Regions from separate parts of the Phyllobacterium sp. 22552 genome, predicted to be linked through region 2. Evidence: predicted binding sites of a transcription regulator. Region 2 holds the regulator's gene; each other region holds the start of a gene.
The links. Region 2 encodes PhoB, which activates phosphate uptake and scavenging genes when phosphate is short. Its sites were predicted from a motif close to TGTCATNNANCTGTCAT; they were not measured.

Region 1 (7,242 bases), on a different contig from region 2:
TCGACCCGGAAGAAATCCACGTCGACCATTCGCTCCTGCAAGTCTCCACGACAGACGTTGCCGTTGAGATCATCAATATGAACAAATGGTACGGGGATTTTCATGTTCTGAAGGACATCAATCTCAAGGTGATGCGCGGCGAGCGCATCGTCATTGCTGGTCCGTCCGGTTCAGGTAAGTCGACCATGATCCGCTGCATCAACCGTTTGGAAGAGCATCAGAGCGGTAAGATTCTCGTTGACGGTATCGAACTTACCAACGATCTGAAAAAGATCGACGAAGTTCGGCGCGAAGTCGGCATGGTGTTCCAGCATTTCAATCTATTCCCACATTTGACTATCCTGGAAAACTGCACGCTGGCCCCAATCTGGGTACGCAAGATGCCGAAGAAGAAGGCGGACGAAATTGCGATGCACTTTCTTGAGCGCGTCAAAATCCCCGAACAGGCCAATAAATATCCGGGTCAGCTTTCCGGTGGTCAGCAGCAACGCGTAGCCATTGCCCGTTCGCTCTGCATGAATCCACGCATCATGCTGTTTGATGAGCCGACGTCGGCCCTTGATCCGGAAATGATCAAGGAAGTGCTCGACACAATGGTGCAGCTTGCTGAAGAAGGCATGACCATGGTTTGCGTAACCCACGAAATGGGCTTTGCGCGCCAGGTTGCAAATCGCGTTATCTTCATGGATCAGGGCCAGATCGTTGAACAGAACGCCCCTGCCGAGTTCTTTGATAATCCGCAGCACGAACGCACGAAGCTATTCCTCAGCCAGATTCTTCATTGAGATAGTTTTCTGCAATGTTACCAAACGGCGGCCTTATGGCCGCCTGTTTGATACTGCAATCCATTTTTCTTATATTTGGCCTGCAAGCCCTTTTGGGCGCTCATGACCCTCGCTTCGGCGAGGGTTTTTGCATTCAAATCTGGCCATCATATCCATAGAGCCAATCCAGCCCTTCGATAAACTTTTCGGCAGGGCGTTTGCGCATAACCATATTGCGCGCCATGGCGATTGGCCCCTTGGCATGATAGGCGAGCTGGTTCATCGCGCCGCGCCGCACCACTGCTTTGATACGTTTGCTGCGGGTCTTGTCAAACGCGTCTAAAGCCGATGGCCATGCTGCGATATTTTCCCCCAAGGCAGATGCCAGCGCCCACGCATCCTCGATGGCCATGGCCGCTCCCTGCGCTGCATATGGCGTCATCGCGTGGGCAGCATCCCCGATCAGCACCAGGCGATCCTTTATCCGGTATCGGCATTTACGCTGCTCAAACAATGGCCATGAAGTCCAAGGTCTTCCCGCCAGCATGATGTCGCGAATACCGGGATGCCAAAGATTGAATTCCCGGATAAAATTTTGGCTTGGCGTTTCCGGCACAGCCCCAGCGTCCCATCGCCGTCCGCCTTGGCGATCCGGGGCAACAGCAATGAAATTGAACATTTCACCGGAACGTATCGGGTAGGCGACCAGATGAGCGTTTGAACCAACCCAGGCAACAACATTGATGCCCTGAGGCAGCAGGGACGTGAAGCTCTTTGGCAACTGGTCAGCGGCGATGGTCGAACGCCAGGCAATCGTCGATGTATAGCGCGCGCGCTCCATGTCGGACATGGCAGTGCGCATATTCGACCAGACGCCGTCGGCACCTACGAGCAAAGCCCCGCGATGTTCCTCGATACGATCGTGATATTGAACGCGAACGATAATGCCATCTGCGCCAGGCTTGTACTGTGTCACCGCTGATTGCAGCTGGATAGCTATATTGGGCTGGCTTCGCGCCTGTTCCAGCAAGGCATTTTGCAGATCGGCCCGGTGGCAGACAATATAGGGTGAGCCCCATCTCGTGCGGGCCACATGACCAACATCAAGCGAAAGCAACATTTCGCCGCTCGAACCATCTGCAAGACAAATTGCCTGCGGTTCAACCGAGGATGGCGTTAATTGCTCGAGAACACCGAGCCGCTGCAATATCCGCGTGGCATTGGGTGAAAGCTGCACTCCGGCACCGGCTTCGGCCAGGGTCGCGCTTTTCTCAAATATCTGAACTGGAAAACCCTTGGTGCTCAAGGCAAGCGCCAGCGTCAATCCGGCAATGCCAGCGCCGGCGATAATAATCTGGTCAGGATTGGGATCGCGCCTGTTTCGTTCGGTCTTTAAATCGATGAGCGATGCGTTCAAGCGGCCCTGTCCACATAGGTGCAACCCGCTGGGACGGTCTCATCGGCATGCAGCGAAGCGTCATAGCGGTAAAGCGTGGAGCAATAGGGGCAAACTTTTTCATTGTCATCGCCCAGATCGAGAAACACATGCGGATGGTCGAAAGGCGGGTTGGCACCCACGCACATGAATTCCTTCACGCCGATGGCAATGGTCGCATGTCCTGCGCTGTTCTGGAAATGAGGGATGCTGTGGCCAGCCATTTTTCGCTCCTGAATCGTCTCGTCAAATACGCATATTTGGCATTTGACTTCTCTTTCGCTTCGGTTTGTATCATCCTGATTACGATTTCAAGACGATTGCTATCAAACTGTCAAAAGACTTGTCTATGGTGCGCTCTTAAGTCCGCATTTTGCGGGAAATTTTTTTAGCTGGAGAATATTGATGAACGACCAATCGCCCACCATTCCGCAGCCTGTTGAGAATGTCTCTCTGCCGGATCTGCACACCAGCGTTGATCGCTTCGTCAACCGCGAATTCTCCTGGCTGCAATTTAATCGCCGCGTGCTTGAAGAAGCGCAAAATACCCATCAGCCCTTGCTTGAGCGCCTGCGCTTTCTGTCTATTTCGGCTGCCAATCTGGATGAGTTCTTCATGGTGCGCATTGCCGGTCTGGCCGGGCAGGTGCGCGAAAACGTCTCCAGTCGCAGTGATGATGGACGCACGCCGCAGGAACAGCTGGAATTCGTTCTCGAGGAAGTCGGCAAACTTCAAGCCGCCCAGCAGCTGCGTCTGAGTGCCTTGCGCGAGGAATTGATCAGGGAGAATATCGAAATTGTTCGGCCTGATCGTTTGACCAAAGCTGAGCAGGAATGGCTGGAGGATCATTTTCTCGAAACCATCTATCCTGTGCTAACACCCTTGGCCATTGATCCGGCGCATCCTTTTCCATTTATCCCGAATCTCGGCTTCACCATTGCCATGCTGCTGAACCGCAGCACGGATAACCGCCCAATGACGGCGCTCCTGCGCCTGCCGCAGGCGCTCAAGCGCTTTATCCAGATACCGGATGATAGCGGTCGCTACCGCTTCTTATCTCTTGAAGATGCGATCAGCCTTTTCACCGGGCGGCTTTTCCCTGGCTATGAGGTCAAGGGTGCCGGCACGTTCCGCATCATCCGTGACAGCGATATTGAAGTCGAGGAAGAGGCGGAAGATCTGGTTCGCCTGTTCGAAAGTGCCCTGAAGCGCCGTCGCCGCGGTCAGGTGATCCGCATCGAATTTGATGATGAAATGCCTGAATCCCTGCGCAGCTTTGTGGCTACGGAGCTGGGTGTGCCGGATAATCGCATCAGCGTGCTTGGCGGTCTGCTTGCGCTCAATATGATTTCGGAAATTGTCAGCATTGCACGCCCGGACCTGAAGTTTGTTCCTTACAATCCGCGTTTTCCTGAACGTGTGCGGGAACATGGTGGCGACTGCTTCGCAGCGATTCGCGAGAAAGACATCATCGTCCATCACCCTTACGAATCCTTCGATGTCGTGGTGCAATTCCTGCGTCAGGCCGCTGCCGATCCGGATGTCGTTGCAATCAAGCAGACACTTTACCGTACTTCAAATGATAGCCCGATCGTGCGTGCGCTGATTGATGCCGCAGATGCCGGTAAGTCCGTCACTGCCTTGATCGAATTGAAGGCGCGTTTCGATGAAGAGGCCAATATTCGCTGGGCCCGCGATCTGGAGCGCGCTGGCGTACAGGTCGTGTTCGGCTTTATCGAGTTGAAAACCCATGCGAAAATGTCGCTGGTCGTGCGCCGCGAAGAAAACAAGTTGCGCAGCTATGTGCATCTGGGCACCGGTAATTATCACCCCATCACCGCAAAGATTTATACGGATCTGTCGTTCTTCACATGCGAGCCTTCAATTGGCCGCGACGTGGCGCAAATCTTCAACTACATCACAGGCTATACGCCGCCTTCCGGCGAAATGCAGCTTGCCGTTTCCCCGATCACGCTGCGTCCTCGCATTCTTCAGCATATTGCCGAGGAAATCGCCCATGCGAAAGCTGGCCGTCCTGCCGCAATCTGGATGAAAATGAATTCGCTGGTCGATGCGAAGATTATCGATGCGCTTTATGAAGCCAGCAGTGCCGGTGTGGAAATTGATCTCGTCGTGCGTGGCATTTGCTGCCTGCGTCCGCAGGTGCCGGGGCTTTCGGAGAATATTCGCGCAAAGTCCATCGTGGGCCGCTTCCTTGAACACAGCCGCATTTTCTGTTTTGGCAATGGCAAGCCGCTCCCATCGGAAAACGCTCTGGTCTATTTCGGGTCAGCCGATATGATGACCCGTAATCTTGACCGCCGTGTTGAAACTTTGGTGCCCATCACCAATCCAACTGTGCATCAACAGGTTCTTTCACAGATTATGCTGGCAAACCTTCTCGACAACCAGCAGAGTTATGAGCTACTTGCAGATGGAACCTCGCGGCGGATCGCTCCCGCCGATGGGGAGGATGCTTTTAATGCGCAGGAATATTTCATGACCAATCCTAGCCTTTCAGGCCGTGGCAAGTCGCTGAAATCTTCTGCGCCTCGATTGATTGCCCATCGCAAGCGGAAAGCGGCGAAAGAAAAATGAATTTAATTGCGACTTTCTCTGGTGACTGCCGATATACCGGTTTGGGAACCCAGACTTTATGATATCGGCAGCACAGGGACGTGTGCAGGGACGCCGACCGGCCGCTGTCATCGACATCGGCTCGAATTCCGTGCGTCTTGTGGTTTATGAAGGTGTTACGCGCTCGCCCACGGTTCTTTTCAATGAAAAGATATTGTGTGGACTTGGCAAGGGACTGGTCAAAACCAAAAAGCTGAATGCCAAAGCCGTGCAGAGCGCCTTGCGCGCGCTCCGCCGGTTTCGCGCGCTTGCCGAGCAGGCTGGTGCCGTGTCGCTGGATGTGCTTGCCACTGCCGCCGCACGTGAGGCGGAAAATGGCTCGCAATTTATCCGCGAAGCGGAAGCCATCCTTGAAGAACCCATCAAGGTTCTGTCGGGCCGGGAAGAAGCCTATTATTCGGCGCTTGGCATCATTTCCGGTTTTCATGATCCTGACGGCATTGCGGGCGATCTTGGCGGCGGCAGTCTGGAACTTGTCGACGTCAAAGGCCGTAAGATCGGTGATGGCATAACCTTGCCCCTTGGTGGTCTGCGCCTGCAGGATATGTCTGAAGGCGATTTGACCGAAGCGCTGAGCATCGCTCAAAAAACCCTGGGCACAGCCAAGCTTCTTGCCAATGGCAAGGGCAGGGCCTTTTATGCGGTTGGAGGAACGTGGCGAAACCTTGCCAAGCTGCATATGAGTGCGGAACATTATCCGCTCCACGTCATGCATCATTATGAAATTCCGTTCGAAGAAGCCCAGCGCTTCCTCAAGCGCGTTGCTGTCGGTGATGTGGACAATATGCGCGGCATTGAGGATGTCTCAAAAAACCGCCGGGCGCTCTTGTCCTACGGCGCCATTGCATTGCTTGAAACAATCAAGATCATGAAGCCGTCGAAAGTAGTCTTTTCGGCACTTGGCGTGCGTGAGGGCTTTCTCTATTCGCTCTTGCCCGAGAGCGAGCAGTTGAATGACCCGCTCATTTCTGCCGCCGAGGAACTGGCGACACTGCGTGCACGTTCGCCTGCCTATGCGCGTGAACTTGCCGACTGGAGCGGCGATGCTTTCGCGGCGCTGGGTTATAAAGAGACTGATGATGAGAAGCGCTACCGGCGCGCGGCCTGCCTGATTGCAGATATAAGCTGGCGGGCGCATCCCGATTATCGCGGCAGTCAGGCGCTGAACATGATCTCCAATGCCGCTTTTGTCGGCATTGATCATCCTGGCCGCGCCTATATAGCGCTTGCCAATTTCTTCCGTCATGAAGGGGTTGCCAATAGCGTACCGGACCCGGAGCTTGCGGCGATTGCCAGCCCGCGACTTTTGGAGTTCTCGCGTCTTCTGGCCGCCATCATGCGGATTACCTATCCATTTTCGGCTTCCATGTCCGGCGTCGTGCCGTATCTTTCGTGGAAAAACACCTCTGATGGCATCAGCCTTGTGGTGGATAAATCGAAAGCTGATCTCATCGGCGATGTCACCGAAGGACGCTTGCAACAATTGGCAAAGCTCATCGGCAAGCCGCTTAAAATGGAAGTCGGCAAGTAATCTTGTTCAACGCGCCGCCTCTACCGGCGAAGCGTCGCTTTTCATAGCGAAATGCGCCAAAGCGAGCGAACTGATACCAGCGATAAAGAATCCTGCCGCCAGATACATTGTCATACCATCATAGAAGCTCCCTATAGCGATGGCGAACAGGGTGGCAATAAGGCTCGATCCGGATGCGATCAAAGATGCGCCCAAGCCAGCAACCTGTCCCAGAGAGCGCATAGCCATGGCATTGAGGTTTCCGAACAATATGCCGATGGTAAAGAAGGCTGAAAAGGTGAAGACCATCAGGACCACCAGAGGCAAGTGCCCACGCCAGAGCACGGATGCAATCAACATCAGAAGACCGATTATTGCCAATCCCATAAAGGCTGCACGCGTCATGGCATCCGTTCCAAACCGCTGTACGAGCTTGGCATTGAGAAATGATGCAAGTCCAATTCCTGCGGCCAGCACCGCAAAATAAAAGGGAAATGTTTCCTTGATCTCATAAGCGTCGAAAAACAAATCGGCTGCCGTGCTGAGGTAAAGCAGCTGTGATCCGAACACCATCCCGGTCGCGACGATCAGCAGCGCCACACGGCGTTTTGCCAAAATGCGCCTGCCATTCCGTATCAAGAGTTTCGGCCGGAAGGATATGCGTTTGTCGACCGGCAGTGTTTCCGGTTGCCGAATCACCAGCCAAAGACCCAGGATCATCGCCATAGCGAGGTAAATGCCGAAAATGGCACGCCATCCAGCCATAAAAATCACTCCCTGCGCCATAGCTGGAGCCAGCATCGGCACCATAATGAAGAGGGTGAACATCAAGGACATTACGCGAGCCATTGCGTCGCCCTCAAACTGGTCACGGATCATGGCGCGTGTAGCTATCT
Region 2 (7,242 bases):
GCAGCAAGCTCGTTGCAAAGCCAGATCGATGCGATCAAAGCAGAGGCGCAGACGCTGAATGCCCGCATCACCGACGCTAATGTCGCTATTGAGTTGGATGAGAAGCTGCCAAGCCTGCTTGTCAACGTCAATGGCGGGACGATCAAGGCGAGCCAGATCAGCCCCTCGGGTATTGATGGCGTCAAGCTGATAACACCTGCAAGCGCCGAAGCTGCTGCTCCCGGCAGCTGGTCCATGCTGACGCTTGTCACGCCGGAATCAAACCGCCGCGTGCAGGATCAGGCTGCGATCTGGCTCACAAAGATGAAGTCCGAGGGCCTGGTGGAACGTGCTTTTGCGACCCGCTTCTTCACCTCGGGTGACTCGCGTGAGCCTGAACTTGCAGGTATTCGCGGTGCATTGACCGGAACGCTCTGGACGCTCGCCGTAACATTGCTGCTCTGCCTGCCACTAGGGGTCGGCGCTGCCATATATCTTGAAGAGTTTGCGCCGAAAAACCGCGTGACCGAGATCATTGAAATCAATATCAACAATCTTGCAGCCGTTCCATCAATTGTCTTCGGCTTGCTCGGACTGGCGATGTTCCTGAATTTCTTTGACCTTCCACGTTCCGCCCCTTTGGTTGGCGGGCTGGTGCTGGCACTGTTGGTAATGCCGACAATCATCATTGCATCGCGCGCTGCACTTCGCTCCGTACCTCCTTCAATCAAGGAAGCGGCGCTGGGCGTCGGTGCATCGCATCAGCAGGCCATTTTCCACCATGTGCTGCCTCTGGCCATGCCCGGCATCATGACCGGCACGATTATCGGCATGGCGCATGCTCTGGGCGAAACGGCTCCGCTGCTGATGATCGGCATGGTCGCGTTCATCGTCGATATTCCTGGTGGGATAACCGACGCTTCGACGGTGCTGCCGGTGCAGATTTATCTGTGGTCCGACCTTCCTGAAGTCGCCTTCCAGGCAAAGACTGCCGCAGCCATTCTGGTGTTGCTGGTGTTCCTATTCGTGATGAATGCTGCGGCGATCATGCTGCGCCGACGTTTTGAACGTCGCTGGTAATGAGGTACAAGGACATGAACATGTTATCCGAAGTTGATGTGGAAAAGAAATTGCATAACTCCTCGAACCAGCCTGCGATAAAGATGAAGGGCGAAAACGTCTCCGTATTTTATGGAGCCAAACAGGCGCTCTTTGAAGTCAGTCTCGATATCAGGGAAAAGGAAGTCACCGCGCTTATCGGACCATCGGGTTGCGGCAAGTCGACTTTCCTGCGTTGCCTGAACCGCATGAATGATACGATTTCGATCTGCAGGGTCACGGGCAATATCACGCTTGATGAGCGCGATATCTATGATCCCAAGATCGACGTGGTTCAGTTGCGCGCCCGTATCGGCATGGTGTTCCAGAAGCCAAATCCATTTCCGAAGTCGATCTTCGAAAATGTTGCCTATGGCCCGCGCATTCATGGTCTTGTCAAAAGCAAGAGTCATCTCGACGAAATCGTGGAAAAAAGCCTGCAGCGCGCAGGCCTGTTTGCGGAAGTGAAAGACCGTCTGCATGAATCTGGCACCGGTCTTTCCGGCGGACAGCAGCAGCGTCTTTGCATCGCGCGCGCCATTGCGGTCAGCCCGGAAGTGATTTTGATGGACGAGCCTTGCTCGGCGCTTGATCCTATCGCGACGGCAAAGGTTGAAGAACTGATCGACGAATTGCGCCAGAACTACACGATCGTCATCGTCACGCACTCAATGCAGCAGGCGGCACGCGTGTCGCAACGCACGGCAATGTTCCATCTTGGAAATATTGTTGAAGTCGGTGACACTGAAATGATGTTTACCAGCCCTACCGAAAAGCGCACGCAGGACTACATTACCGGACGTTTCGGTTGATCTCACGGGAAGAGGGTTAGACAATGACTGACACAGCACAACACACCGTCCGCTCTTATGACGATGAACTGAAGTTTCTGACGCACAAGATTGCAGAGATGGGCGGACATGCGGAGCGCATGGTCGAACAGGCTGTGTCGGCCATGGTCAATTCGGACAATGCGCTTGCCCAGCGCGTGATCTCTGACGACCTTATCCTCGACGCCGGTCAGCGCGAGATTGACGAAAAGGCGATCACCATCATCGGCAAGCGCCAGCCAATGGCGATCGACTTGCGTGAAGTAATCGGCACGATCCGCATTTCATCCGATCTTGAGCGTATCGGCGATCTTGGCAAGAACATTGCCAAGCGTGTCGTAGCCGTTAACGATACGCGCCAGACGCTCTCTGTCTATCGCGGCCTGCAGACCATCGCAGAACTGGCATTGACACAACTTAAGGATGTTCTCGACGCTTATGCGACACGCTCGGTGGCACAGGTCAATATCGTCCGTGAACGCGATGATGAGATTGATGCGCTTTACACGTCGCTGTTCCGCGAACTCCTGACCTATATGATGGAAGATCCGCGCAATATATCTGCTTGCACGCATCTTTTGTTCTGCGCCAAGAATATTGAGCGCATCGGTGACCATGCCACCAATATCGCCGAGACGGTCTATTACATTGTAACGGGAACACAGCTTCCGGCGGAACGCCCGAAGGAAGATCAGTCGCATACCGTTATTCTTGACGAGCCAGTAACGCCATAATTGCCGGAAGCAGACCATGCCTATAGCTCCCAGAATCACAGTCGTTGAAGACGAAGATGCCCTCAGTGTTCTCCTGCGTTATAATCTGGAGGCAGAAGGCTATATTGTCGAAACCATCAGCCGTGGTGACGAAGCCGAAATCGCCTTGCGCGAAAAGGTGCCGGATCTGCTGATCCTCGATTGGATGCTTCCAGGCCTTTCCGGTATTGAACTTTGCCGCCGCCTGCGTGCTCGGCGCGAGACAGAAATCCTGCCGATCATCATGTTGACCGCGCGCGGTGAAGAAAGCGAGCGTGTTCGCGGTCTTTCAACCGGTGCGGATGATTACATGGTCAAGCCGTTCTCGACACCGGAATTGCTGGCACGCATCAAGTCCATGCTACGCCGGGTCAATCCAAGTCTCTTGTCGCATGTGTTGAGCTTTGGAGATCTGAAACTTGACCGCGAACAGCACAGGGTTTTCCGCAAAGAGCGTGAACTCAAGCTCGGACCGACAGAATTCCGCCTGCTGGAATTCCTGATGCAGTCTCCAGGCCGGGTGTTCTCGCGCGGACAACTCCTGGATAATGTATGGGGCGCGGATATTTACGTCGATGACCGCACGGTTGACGTGCATGTTGGCCGTTTGCGCAAGGCAATCAATATTGGCAGATCGCTTGATCCGATCCGGACCGTGCGCGGTGCAGGCTATTCCTTCGGATAGGATTAAAGCGCGTTTTTCTTTATCGAATTTCTGTCTCGGCCGGGAAACAGAATTGGCGTTATATGAGCCAATTTGCGCTAGAGATGGCTTGCGCAAATGACCGGTAGTCTCATTTAAACAGAACTGCTTCTACCGGACAAAAAGCGCGGTGTCCGAAAAGGGCTATTCGGCGGCAATCAGCGGGAAGTTTGTTGCTGGTAGCGGATCTGGCTCGACCAATGTCTCCAGAAGTGGCCGTTGGATAGCTGTGCCGCCATTGATCTCCAAAATATGCGTATAGAAGTTTTCGCCGGAAACCGAGCGTGGCGCTTCGATCTCATGCATCACGCTGATAACGGTGGTTCCGGCACAATGATCCTTGATGGCCTGATGGAAGGCGATCTTGGAGTCCGGGTCCAGCGCGCCGGTTGCTTCATCAAGAAACAAAACCGCAGGCTTGTGCAGCAATATGCGCGCAAGCACCAGTTTCTGCTTCTGGCCACCCGACAGGAGCTGGTCCCAAGACGTGCCATCGCGGCATTCTTCACCAAGGTTTTCAATAAAGTCGCCCATGCCGGCGCGGTGCAGGGCGGCCGCAACGGAGGAATCGCCAAAACGGCTTTCATCCATTGGAAGGCATACGAGCTGTTTCAGCGACACGCCGGGAAGTTTGACCTCCTGCGCCGCATACATTGTTGCCGCATCTTTCGGGTAAAAGATTTCACCACGGCCATAGCCCCAAAGCCCGTTCATTGCTTTGAGCAAACAGGTTTTTCCACTACCGGAATCGCCCTTGATGTAAGCCCATTGGCCCTTGCGCAACCGCATATTTCCAAGTGTGAGAAAAGCTTTGGCCTCGCTGTCGCGATGCATCAATTCAAGTCCCCGCACCGAGACGCCAAAGGCTTCATGCTGTGTTGCAAATTTGAACTCACTGACACCGGTGGACCGATAATATTCCGAGGGCTGGCTGACACGCTCGACCGCTTGGGCCAATTCGGTAACGCGCCGTGCATTTGCCTTCAAATTGGCAATTGCGGGCATGACATGGATAAACCAGGAGCATTCATTGATCATCGAACCAACAAGCTCGGAACCGGTAATATAGTTCTTGAAGCTGATCGTATTACCCATATAGGGCAGAAGACCGGGTATATAGGCGACAATACGGGCGGAAAAGAAATTGTAGATCGAGGTGAACGACATATAGCAGGCATCGAACACATTGAAACGCCCCCAATTATTGTCGACGCTTCTGTAAAGCTTGTCATTTAACGACTTTTGAACAGTCTCGCCATTGGCAGCGGCAACCTGAAAGCTGCGGCGCAACAATGTGGTCAGCTCACTTCTGTAACTGCCTTCGGATTGCTGCATGGCGAGGGTGAGTTTTTCAAGAGCGCGGCCAATACGCATGGCAATCCATGTGCTGACGGGCACGTAGAGCGCAATGGCCGTAAAGGCCAGCGTGGCACTGCCATAATCTCCAAGAAAATCAAGGCCGGGTATTGGCGTTGAAAGTTCAATGAGTTTCTGGCCCACGAAAAGAATGGACATTGTGACGCCCAGCACGCCCATGGCCAGCCCAATGGCGCCGCCGGTCATTCCCTTGATGGATTCCTGAATGCGCTGGTCGATATTGTCGGGAGTCTGCTCCGCCGAACTTCCCTGCTGCAAATGATAATGTGTGTGCTGTTCATCAAGCAGCGCCTCACCGAAGTGGCCATTGAGCCAGCCGCGCCATTTACGATGCAAGGTTGTCGAAAGGAGGTGACGGACACCGATGAAGCCAATTTCCTTGACTGCAACAATTGCAACGAGAATACCGGCATTTGCGAGGATCACATTGAGCGGATTAACGACAAAAGGGTCGTGTATGTCGACCAGCGAGTTGATCAACTCGCCCGACGCCATCGCCATCCAGACGCTGGCCTTGCTGGCTGCGGCGGTCAAAAGCGCAATGGCGATTGTCAGCGTCCAGGCTTCAACCCAGCGCTCGGAGGTCCAGTACGCCCTAAGCAGTCCCCAGAAGCTGCACATTGATGCCAATGCGGAGTTTCCGTTGACGGGAGATGATTTCCCAACTGACTTGGTGCCTGATTGCAAGAGATTGCCCCGGTTTGATTCCAATTACAGTAACACAATGTTACGCATTGCAACAAACCGTGGTTAAAATGGGGTTAAAATTTGCGAATATGATGAGTGATCAGATTTCGCCGGACACGTGTCGGCGCTGCCGGTCAAGCTCTTCACTGTATCGCCGCAGCGTGTGGCTTTCGCTCAAAAGTCCGACGACCTTCAGTTCCACAATGTCGTTAACGACGGCCAAAGCTTCGGCTTCGGCATTGTCGAACAGGCGTACGGCCTGTCGCGCATTCATTTGCGGTTGTAGATACTCACCCTGATATTTGATCAATGGGCCAATAGGTTGCGCTTCATCGGTTGTCTCCGTGATGCCTGAATGCGCTTCCGCAACGATTATGATGCCGACATACTTATTCTCATCGCTGACAATGATGACACGTTGCGTTGAGCCGAGCGGAAACTCCTGACGGAATTCGCTGATCCTCATCTTGTCGGAAGCCGTGCGCACATCTGTACGCATCAGCTTGGCCACTGTCAGATTGCGAATCCAACCCACATCGTGGGCGCTACGGATGCTTTCACCCCGCAAGTGAAAGCGCCATGTGGCAAAGGAGTAGCCGAATGTATTCCGGACTGTAATGGATGCCGCAATGACAGCGGCAAGCACGAGAACCGTTATCGGAAAGTCCCCTGTGATTTCCAATGCGAGGAAGGTCATCGTCAAAGGGCCACCGATCACCGAGACTGCCAGAGCGCTCATGCCGACAACCGCATAGGTCACGGGCGTCAGGGTTGCGTGGGCAAAGACATAGGGTGCGGAAAAAGCAAAGAGTTTGCCAAGGAGTGCACCTAGGAAAAGTGAGCCGAAGAACAGGCCCCCGCGAAAACCCGAACCGATGGAAATGGCGGACGCAAGCGCTTTCAGCAGGATAATACCGATAATGCCGGCAATAGGCCCTGTGTAATCCAGATTGAGATGCAGCGCGCCATGACCTCCCGACAGCACCTGCGGTGAAATCAAGGCCAGTCCGCCGACAACCGCACCGCCAAGGACGGGTCGCATCCAGAATGGGATGAAGCTTTTGCGGGCGAGTTCTTCAACGAAAGCGACGCCCTTCATCAGCGCGATACCAGCACCGGCACAAAGCAAGCCGAGGAGAAGCGCCGGGACATAGTCGGCGGGAACAACGGTGCCGAACTCGCCAATGTCGATAACGAAATTATCACCGGCAAGTGCCCGCGCGACAAGATTGGATACAAGTGCGGCGGCAACAACGGGTGTCAGGCTTAAAATAGTATAGGAACCAATGATCAGCTCGAAGGCATAGAATGCGCCAGTCAACGGAGCGTTGAACGCGGCGGCGATAGCGCCGGCAGCGCCGCAACCAACGAGGATGCGCATATCCGAACGTCTCAAGCGCAAGGACAGACCAAACTTCGACGCCAAACCGGAGGCGAGCTGGGTATAACCTGCCTCCAGTCCCACGGAAGCGCCAAAGCCATTGGAAATCAGATTCTGGACGGTGACGATGATGCTGTCATTGAGTGAGAGACGGCCACCATGCAGGGCATTCGCCTCAATCGGATCGACAATCGGCTTTTTACGGTAGAGCGCCAGAAGGAAGAGCAGGACACCAAGAATAGCACCCCCCACAATTGGAGCGAAAAAGAGCGCCGTATGACTTGCGGACATTGATGATGACAGACGTTCACCGGGTTGCAGGTTGAAGATCACCAAGTGCAGATATTGGGCGATGCGGCTCATCGCGGTCACGACGAAACCTGAAAAAATGCCGACGAGTACGGCAACCAGAACAAGGCCTGCTTCATGACTTCG
Region 3 (7,242 bases), on a different contig from region 2:
CAAATTCTGGAAAAGGTTGCGGAAGTTGCAAAGCCCAAGGGTCTTGATATCGAGATATTGGAATTTTCCGATTATGTCGTGCCAAACCAGGCACTGAACGATGGCGAGCTCGATGCCAACTCTTTCCAACATAAGCCATATCTCGACAATCAGATTGCAGATCGCAAATTCGACCTTGTTGACGTCGCTTACACGGTCAATTTTCCGATGGGCATTTATTCGAAAAAAGTGAAGAGTTTCGATGAGTTGGCGGACGGAGCTACAATTGCGATTCCGAACGATCCGACCAATGGCGGACGTGCTTTGCTTATTCTGGCTGACAAGGGTGCAATCAAGCTGAAAGACGGCGTGGGCTTGAAAGTTACTCCAGCCGATGTGACGGAAAACACCAAGAACTTTAAATTCGTTGAACTCGATGCCGCTCAACTGCCACGTTCCATTGATGACGTTGATGCAGCAGCAATCAATACCAATTACGCGCTTGAAGCCGGTCTTGATCCGATGAAGGATACGATCTTGAAGGAAGGCGAGAAGGCACCCTACATCAACCTGATTGCAGTCCGCACCGCGGATAAGGACAAGCCTTGGGTAAAGACATTGGTCGAGTCCTATCACTCGGAGCCTGTAAAGCAGTTCATCTTGGACAAGTATAAGGGCGCTGCCGTTCCAAGCTGGTAATCAATATTGCCAGTCCGAATGAAGACCTCCCCTGGAAACGGGGGAGGTTTTTTGCTTTCAGATACGTTTTCCTGCCTCATTAAAGAGATGCAGCTTTTCCTTTGGAATTATCACGCGCAGATGATCGTCAGTCTGTGAGGTAGAGCGTCCGGACACACGGACAACGACACGTTCACCGCCAATAATGCCATAAACATAGCTCTCCGCGCCGACTGGTTCTACACCAAGAACCTTCAGATCAAGCGCCAAACCACCAATATGAGTGTTGGTTCCGGCTGATACTTCCAGATCTTCAGGACGGAAGCCGATGACAGCGCCCGATGTTGGAACCGCCAGACCTTGAGCACCAATACGCGTGCCATCCTTGAGGATGAGTCCCGAACCATCGGCCGTGACAGGGACGAGGTTCATGGGCGGCGCGCCAATAAAACTTGCGACGAAGGTGCTGGCCGGTTTCTCGTATATATCCAGCGGAGCTCCGATTTGCTCGACCGCACCGCCGTTCATGACTACGAGTATGTCTGCAAGCGTCATTGCTTCCAGCTGATCGTGGGTAACGTAAACGCTGGTCACGCCCAGTTGGCGTTGCAGGTTTTTAATTTCCACTCGCATCTGGCCACGCAATTTTGCATCCAGATTGGAAAGCGGTTCGTCAAAGAGGAACACTTTCGGACTGCGTACAATGGCGCGCCCCATTGCGACACGCTGACGTTGGCCACCGGAAAGCTCCTTGGGGCGTCGCTCGAGAAGCTGAGTCAATTCAAGGATTTGTGCGGCGTCCCTAACGCGTTTGTCGATCTCGTCTTTAGGCATGCCGCGGTTACGCAGCCCGTATGCCATGTTATCGTAGACCTTCATATGCGGATAAAGCGCATAATTCTGGAAAACCATGGCGATGTCCCTTTCAGCGGGACCGAGATTATTAACGACTGTGCTATCGATTTTCACAGTGCCGTCGGTAATGGATTCCAAGCCGGCAATCATTCGAAGCAGAGTAGATTTTCCACAGCCCGATGGACCGACCAGCACGCATAGCGCACCGTCATTGATAGAAATATTTACGCCCTTTACCGCTTCAACGGAGCTTCCATAGACTTTGCGGACATCGGTTAGTTCTACACTTGCCATATTATTTCTCCGTTTCAACCAGTCCGCGCACAAACCAGCGCTGCATCAAAACAACGACCAGAATTGGGGGCAGGATGGCGAGAATGCAGGTGACCATCACCAGATGCCATTGTGTGTTGGCGTCGGTGAAGTCGATCATTTTGCGCAGCCCAATGACGATGGTCGCCATATCGTTGCGATTGGTCATGAGCAATGGCCAGAGATATTGGGTCCAGCCATAGATGAAGAGGATGACGAACAGGGCCGCGATATTGGTCTTCGACAAGGGCAGCAGAATATCCTTGAAGAAGCGCCACGGGCCAGCCCCGTCCACGCGGGCTGCTTCAACCAGCTCGCCTGGAATTGTCATGAAGAATTGTCTGAACAAAAGTGTGGCCGTAGCCGAAGCCATGAGGGGAAGGATAAGGCCTGTATAGGTATCGATCAGTCCAAGGTCGACCATAATTTTGTAGGTGGGCAGAATGCGCACTTCGACGGGCAGCATCAGCGTTATAAAGATGAACCAGAAGAAAAACATGCGTCCCGGAAAGCGGAAAAATACGATCGCGTAGGCGGACAAGATGGAAATGATGATCTTGCCGATGGCAATGCCGAGCGCCATGACAAGTGTGTTGAGCAAAAGACGGTCAACGCCAACGCCGCCGATCTTGCTGATGCCACCGAAAAGAGCGCTGGAATAATTCTCCCAGAAATGACCTCCCGGCAACAACGATAGTGGCGGACGGATAATATCCTGCAATGTCTGGGTTGACGCTACAAAGGTGTAGTAGATTGGAAATGCAACGATCAAAATGCCGACAATCAAAATGATATGGGCGATGATGCGGCCTATGGGGTTGTTTTGAATCATGACTCTGGTTCCCCTCAGCCGTAATGGACTTTGCGCTCGACATAGCGGAATTGTACCGCTGTCATAGCAATGACAATTACCATCAGAATAACAGATTGCGCCGCCGAGTCGCCAAGGATCAGGTTGACGAACCCGTCATTGTAGACCTTGTAGACCAGAGTTTCTGTTGCTTTTCCCGGACCGCCCCCTGTAACGGCATGAATGATGCCGAACGTATCGAAGAAGGCGTAAACCGTATTAACGACCAGCAAGAAAAATGTCGTTGGCGCGAGAAGCGGGAATATAATGGTCCAAAAACGCTTTGTTTCTCCGGCGCCATCAATGGCCGCAGCTTCGATCAGCGATTTAGGAATGGACTGCAGGCCCGCAACGAAAAACAGGAAATTGTAGCTAATCTGTTTCCAAGAAGCGGCAGCAACGACAAGCACCATCGCCTGATCACTATTAAGCAGCGGATCCCAATTATATCCCGTCGAGCGAAGGAGATATGCCAATGTACCCATTGAGGGGTTGAATAGAAACAGCCAAAGCATGCCGGCAATCGCAGGAGCTACGGCATAGGGCCATATCAGCAGTGTCCGGTACACGCCTTTGCCACGTATGACTTTATCAGCCATCACCGCAAGCAACAGTGCAAAGGCCATGGCAATCAAGGCCGTGGCAATCGAGAATATCACGGTCACCTGAAGGGAGTTCAGATAATTGGGATCGTTCAGAACGCGTTTGAAATTGGCTAGCCCGACAAATTGCGTCGACAATCCAAATGGATCCTCCCGCAATACGGACTGCTGAATGGCTTGCGATGCAGGCCAGTAAAAAAAGACGGCCGTGATTGCCAACTGAGGTGCCAGCAGAAGGTAGGGCAGAAACTTGTTGGGAAAAGTGACACGCGTTGACGATGCCATGATGCCTCGCTTTAAACAAAGCCCGCCCGTATGAGATTATACGGGCGGGTATCTTTGACGGCTTAGTTACTGGCCAATGGCCTGCTTGATTGCTGCGTTGCCACGCTCAACGGCCTTATCAAGTGCCTGTTGAGCGGTCTGCTTGCCAGCGAGCATGTTCTCGTATTCTTCGTTCAGAATATCGCGAACCTGCGGCAGGTTTACGAGACGAACACCCTTTGAGTTTTCGGTCGGTGCCTTGCCCATCATCTGCTTGATCGGAATTTCACGAGCAGGATTCTTTTCGTAGAATCCGGATTTCTTCGTGTCTTCATAGGCAGCCAGCGTAACTGGCAAATAGCCCGAAACCTGATGCAGCCTTGATTGGATTTCAGTCTTAGACAGGAAGTTGAAGAAGGCAGCCACACCTTTGTACTGTTCGTCTGATTTGCCGGCAAACACCCAGAGGCTCGCGCCGCCCGGTATGGTGTTTTGTGGCGCGTTTTTGGATTCCGGTTCATAAGGGAGCTGACCGGTACCATAATTCATGCCGGACTTGATGATGTCGCCAAGGCCGCCCGAGGAATCATTGTAAATGCCGCATTCACCAGACGTGAATAGCTGCTTGGCTTCAGATGTGCGTCCGCCATAACGGAACGTGCCATCTTTCGCCAGATCAGCAAGTTCCTGGAAATGCTTGACGAAAAGAGGCGAGTTGATCTTCAGCTCAACATCGACGCCGCCGATGCCATTTTCATTGCTGCCCCAGGAAATATCATTCCATGCAGCATAATTTTCTGTATGAATCCAAGTCATCCAAGCTGTTGTGTAACCACAATTAGCGGCGCCGCTTGTCTTGATTTTCTTCGCAGCTTCCCAAACTTCTGGCCAAGTTTTTGGAGGAGTATTCTCATCCAAACCAGCCTTTTTGAATATATCTTTGTTGTAATAGAGGATTGGCGAAGAGCTGTTATAGGGGAATGACAGCATAGTGCCGTCCGGCTTTGAATAATAAGCCACGATGCCCGGCAGATAGAGGCTCTTGTCAAACTTGGTTTCGCCCATCGAAAGGATGTCGGCAACTGGTTTGATCGCGCCTTCCGCTCCCATCATAACGCCTGTACCGGCATCAAAAACCTGAAGGATATCTGGAGCTTGTTTTGCACGGAAGGCGGCAATGCCAGCATTGAGCGCTTCCGGATAGGTACCTTTGAACACAGGCACAACTTTGTATTCGCTTTGGCTTTCGTTGAACTCTTTTGTCAAAGCCTGCACGACTTCGCCGTTGGCGCCAGGCATTGCATGCCACCAGCTGATTTCGGTAACAGCAAACGATGCAGATGATGAGGCCAACAAAATGCCGAAGGCCACGGTGAGTTTGGTGCCGTGATTAGTCATTATAATCTCCCATAGTGAGGCGTCGTCTTTAGCGCGCTTGGGCTAAGTATCCTCATTATGTGACAGAGAAACAACAGTTATTTGACTTTGGGCAAATGATGCAGGTCAGCCTGTGGAAAAAATGCGCAGCTGTTCACTTTTTTGCTCTAAATCAGCGTGACACCAGCTTTGCGCATTGTGATGGTCATTGCTGCGAGCGAACCACCAAGATCGATCGCCCGGCAAGCGTCAAGTAAGACTTCTGCGGAAAATCCCTGGGCGGCGGCATCAAGGGCGGAGTAAGCCACACAATAATCTGTAGCGAGACCCACAAGCGTCACATGAGTGATTCCACGCTCTCGCAGATAACCAGCAAGGCCAGTTGGCGTCACATGGTCGTTCTCATAAAATGCCGAATAGCTGTCAATGTGCGGGCGAAAGCCTTTTCGAATGACAAGCTCGGCTTTTGTCCATTCCAGATCAGGATGAAAATCGGCGCCATTTGTGCCCTGTATGCAATGATCCGGCCAAAGAGTCTGCTCGCCGTAGGGCATGGCAATGGTTTCAAAGGGCGCTTTTCCCGGATGGCTTGATGCGAAGCTCGAATGAGCTGGTGTGTGCCAGTCCTGCGTCAGGATAACTCTGTCGAAGCGGAGTATCAGCTTGTTGATGATCGGAACAATTTCGTTGCCACCAGACACGGCTAGGGCACCGCCTTCGCAAAAATCGTTCTGAACATCGATGACGATCAATGCGTCCTTGGCCATGATGCACTCCTGTAGAATGGCGTGGAGTCTATGGTCAATTAGAGCCGGACGTCAACGCGCATAGTGAAGGTCACCGCCAATCCAGACGTGATCAACGTCAAGATTCTCAGTTAAATGGACAATATTTGCCTCATAGCCCGGCAATAAGCGGCCATGAGTGTGATCAATGCGAATACTCTGGGCAGGATAAAGCGAGGCCATGCGCAATGATTCATCAAGCGTAAGCCCCAATTGCTGGTGCACGAAGCGAACGGCCGAGATCATATCAAGATCGGCACCAGCAAGTGTGCCGTCTTCAAGCGTCAGGCGGCCACCGGCGCGCGTTATGGTTCTGCCGTTAAGGGTGAATGACGTGATGTCCGTGCCTATTGTAGACATTGCGTCAGTCACCAGAAATATCTTTGCTGGGCCTTGTTTGGCTCGCAGCGCAATCGACATGGACGCTTTGTCGACATGAAAACCATCGGCAATCAGTCCGGCTGACAATTCTCCCGATTGCAAAGTCGCACCCACAACGCCAGGGCTGCGATGACCAAGCTGGCTCATTGCATTAAAAAGGTGTGTGACCATTGATGCGCCAGCCGCTTGCGCAGCCAAGGCTGTTTCATATGATGCCCCGCTGTGACCAAGGCTAACAATGACGCCTGCGTCGACCATTGCCTTGATTTTTTCCGGCGATACCGTTTCGGGGGCGACGGTGGTGAGAAGTACCGGAATCTCCTGAACAGCTTCGATAATTGCAATCAAATCTGCATCGTCCATAGGCCGGATCAGCTTGGGATCGTGCGTGCCTTTGTGGCTAACAGACAGATGAGGGCCTTCGAGGTGGAGACCAATAAACCCAGCGACTTTTTCCTGTGCCGCTGCTTTACTCGCCGCAATAGCCGCTGCCGTCGTTTCCGGCGTATCTGTAATCAGCGTTGGCAGCAGAGCCGTTGTTCCAAAAGCAAAATGTGCATCGCAGATGGTCCGGATAGCGTCGATACTCGGCCCGTCATTGAGCAATACCCCGCCACCGCCATTCACCTGAACGTCGATGAACCCGGGTACAAGTTTTCCCCCGTTCATCTCAACCCGGCGAATATCCGCAGTTAGAGCGCTTGTGGCTTCGATGCTTTTAACTGTGCCGTGTTCCACAACCAGTGCGGCGTTTTCGTGCCAGTTTTCTCCATCGAAAATGACGGCACCGGTAATGGCGTAGACGGTACTCATATGGTCTCCGTCACTTTTCGCAAGTGAGGCGGTTCATCGGGATTAAAGCCACGGCTACGGGCAAACCCTTCTACAAATGCGTAGAATGAAACGAGCAGCGCCAGCGGATCGGTGAGTGGATGCGACGTAGCGACAAAGGGCAGGGCCGTTGCCTTTGACGGCTTGTTTGATGTCAGGAAGACAGCAGCACCCTGATCGGCAAGACGATCGGCGGCATCGACGAGCGATGCTTCTGCGGCGTCCCTTGCGGCAAGCACCAAAACTGGAAAGCCTTTGCCGACAATTGCCTTTGGCCCATGCATCACTTCTGCGGCGCTGTATGATTCCGCGTGAACACCGCTGGTTT

Region 1: ACTJI9_RS05225 (RNA degradosome polyphosphate kinase) is a predicted target of PhoB. The motif match lies at 2,502-2,518, and genes of this name have one in related genera.
Region 3: ugpB (sn-glycerol-3-phosphate ABC transporter substrate-binding protein UgpB) is a predicted target of PhoB. The motif match lies at 5,009-5,025, and genes of this name have one in related genera.

The regions. Positions count from the first base shown of each region.
Region 1 covers NZ_JBQENG010000002.1:226,276-233,517, reverse strand. Annotated here, with positions in the region: gene ACTJI9_RS05240 (amino acid ABC transporter ATP-binding protein) at 1-785, shown strand, start outside; gene ACTJI9_RS05235 (FAD-dependent monooxygenase) at 919-2,181, opposite strand; gene ACTJI9_RS05230 (zinc-finger domain-containing protein) at 2,178-2,423, opposite strand; gene ACTJI9_RS05225 (RNA degradosome polyphosphate kinase) at 2,605-4,797, shown strand; gene ppx (exopolyphosphatase) at 4,856-6,367, shown strand; gene ACTJI9_RS05215 (MFS transporter) at 6,374-7,242, opposite strand, start outside.
Region 2 covers NZ_JBQENG010000009.1:120,853-128,094, reverse strand. Annotated here, with positions in the region: gene pstA (phosphate ABC transporter permease PstA) at 1-1,059, shown strand, start outside; gene pstB (phosphate ABC transporter ATP-binding protein PstB) at 1,074-1,889, shown strand; gene phoU (phosphate signaling complex protein PhoU) at 1,913-2,641, shown strand; gene phoB (phosphate regulon transcriptional regulator PhoB) at 2,658-3,344, shown strand; gene ACTJI9_RS20175 (ABC transporter ATP-binding protein/permease) at 3,507-5,360, opposite strand; gene ACTJI9_RS20170 (chloride channel protein) at 5,527-7,242, opposite strand, start outside.
Region 3 covers NZ_JBQENG010000001.1:365,619-372,860, forward strand. Annotated here, with positions in the region: gene ACTJI9_RS01860 (MetQ/NlpA family ABC transporter substrate-binding protein) at 1-678, shown strand, start outside; gene ACTJI9_RS01865 (sn-glycerol-3-phosphate import ATP-binding protein UgpC) at 736-1,806, opposite strand; gene ugpE (sn-glycerol-3-phosphate ABC transporter permease UgpE) at 1,808-2,656, opposite strand; gene ugpA (sn-glycerol-3-phosphate ABC transporter permease UgpA) at 2,671-3,561, opposite strand; gene ugpB (sn-glycerol-3-phosphate ABC transporter substrate-binding protein UgpB) at 3,628-4,938, opposite strand; gene pncA (bifunctional nicotinamidase/pyrazinamidase) at 5,085-5,684, opposite strand; gene nagA (N-acetylglucosamine-6-phosphate deacetylase) at 5,736-6,896, opposite strand; gene ACTJI9_RS01895 (SIS domain-containing protein) at 6,893-7,242, opposite strand, start outside.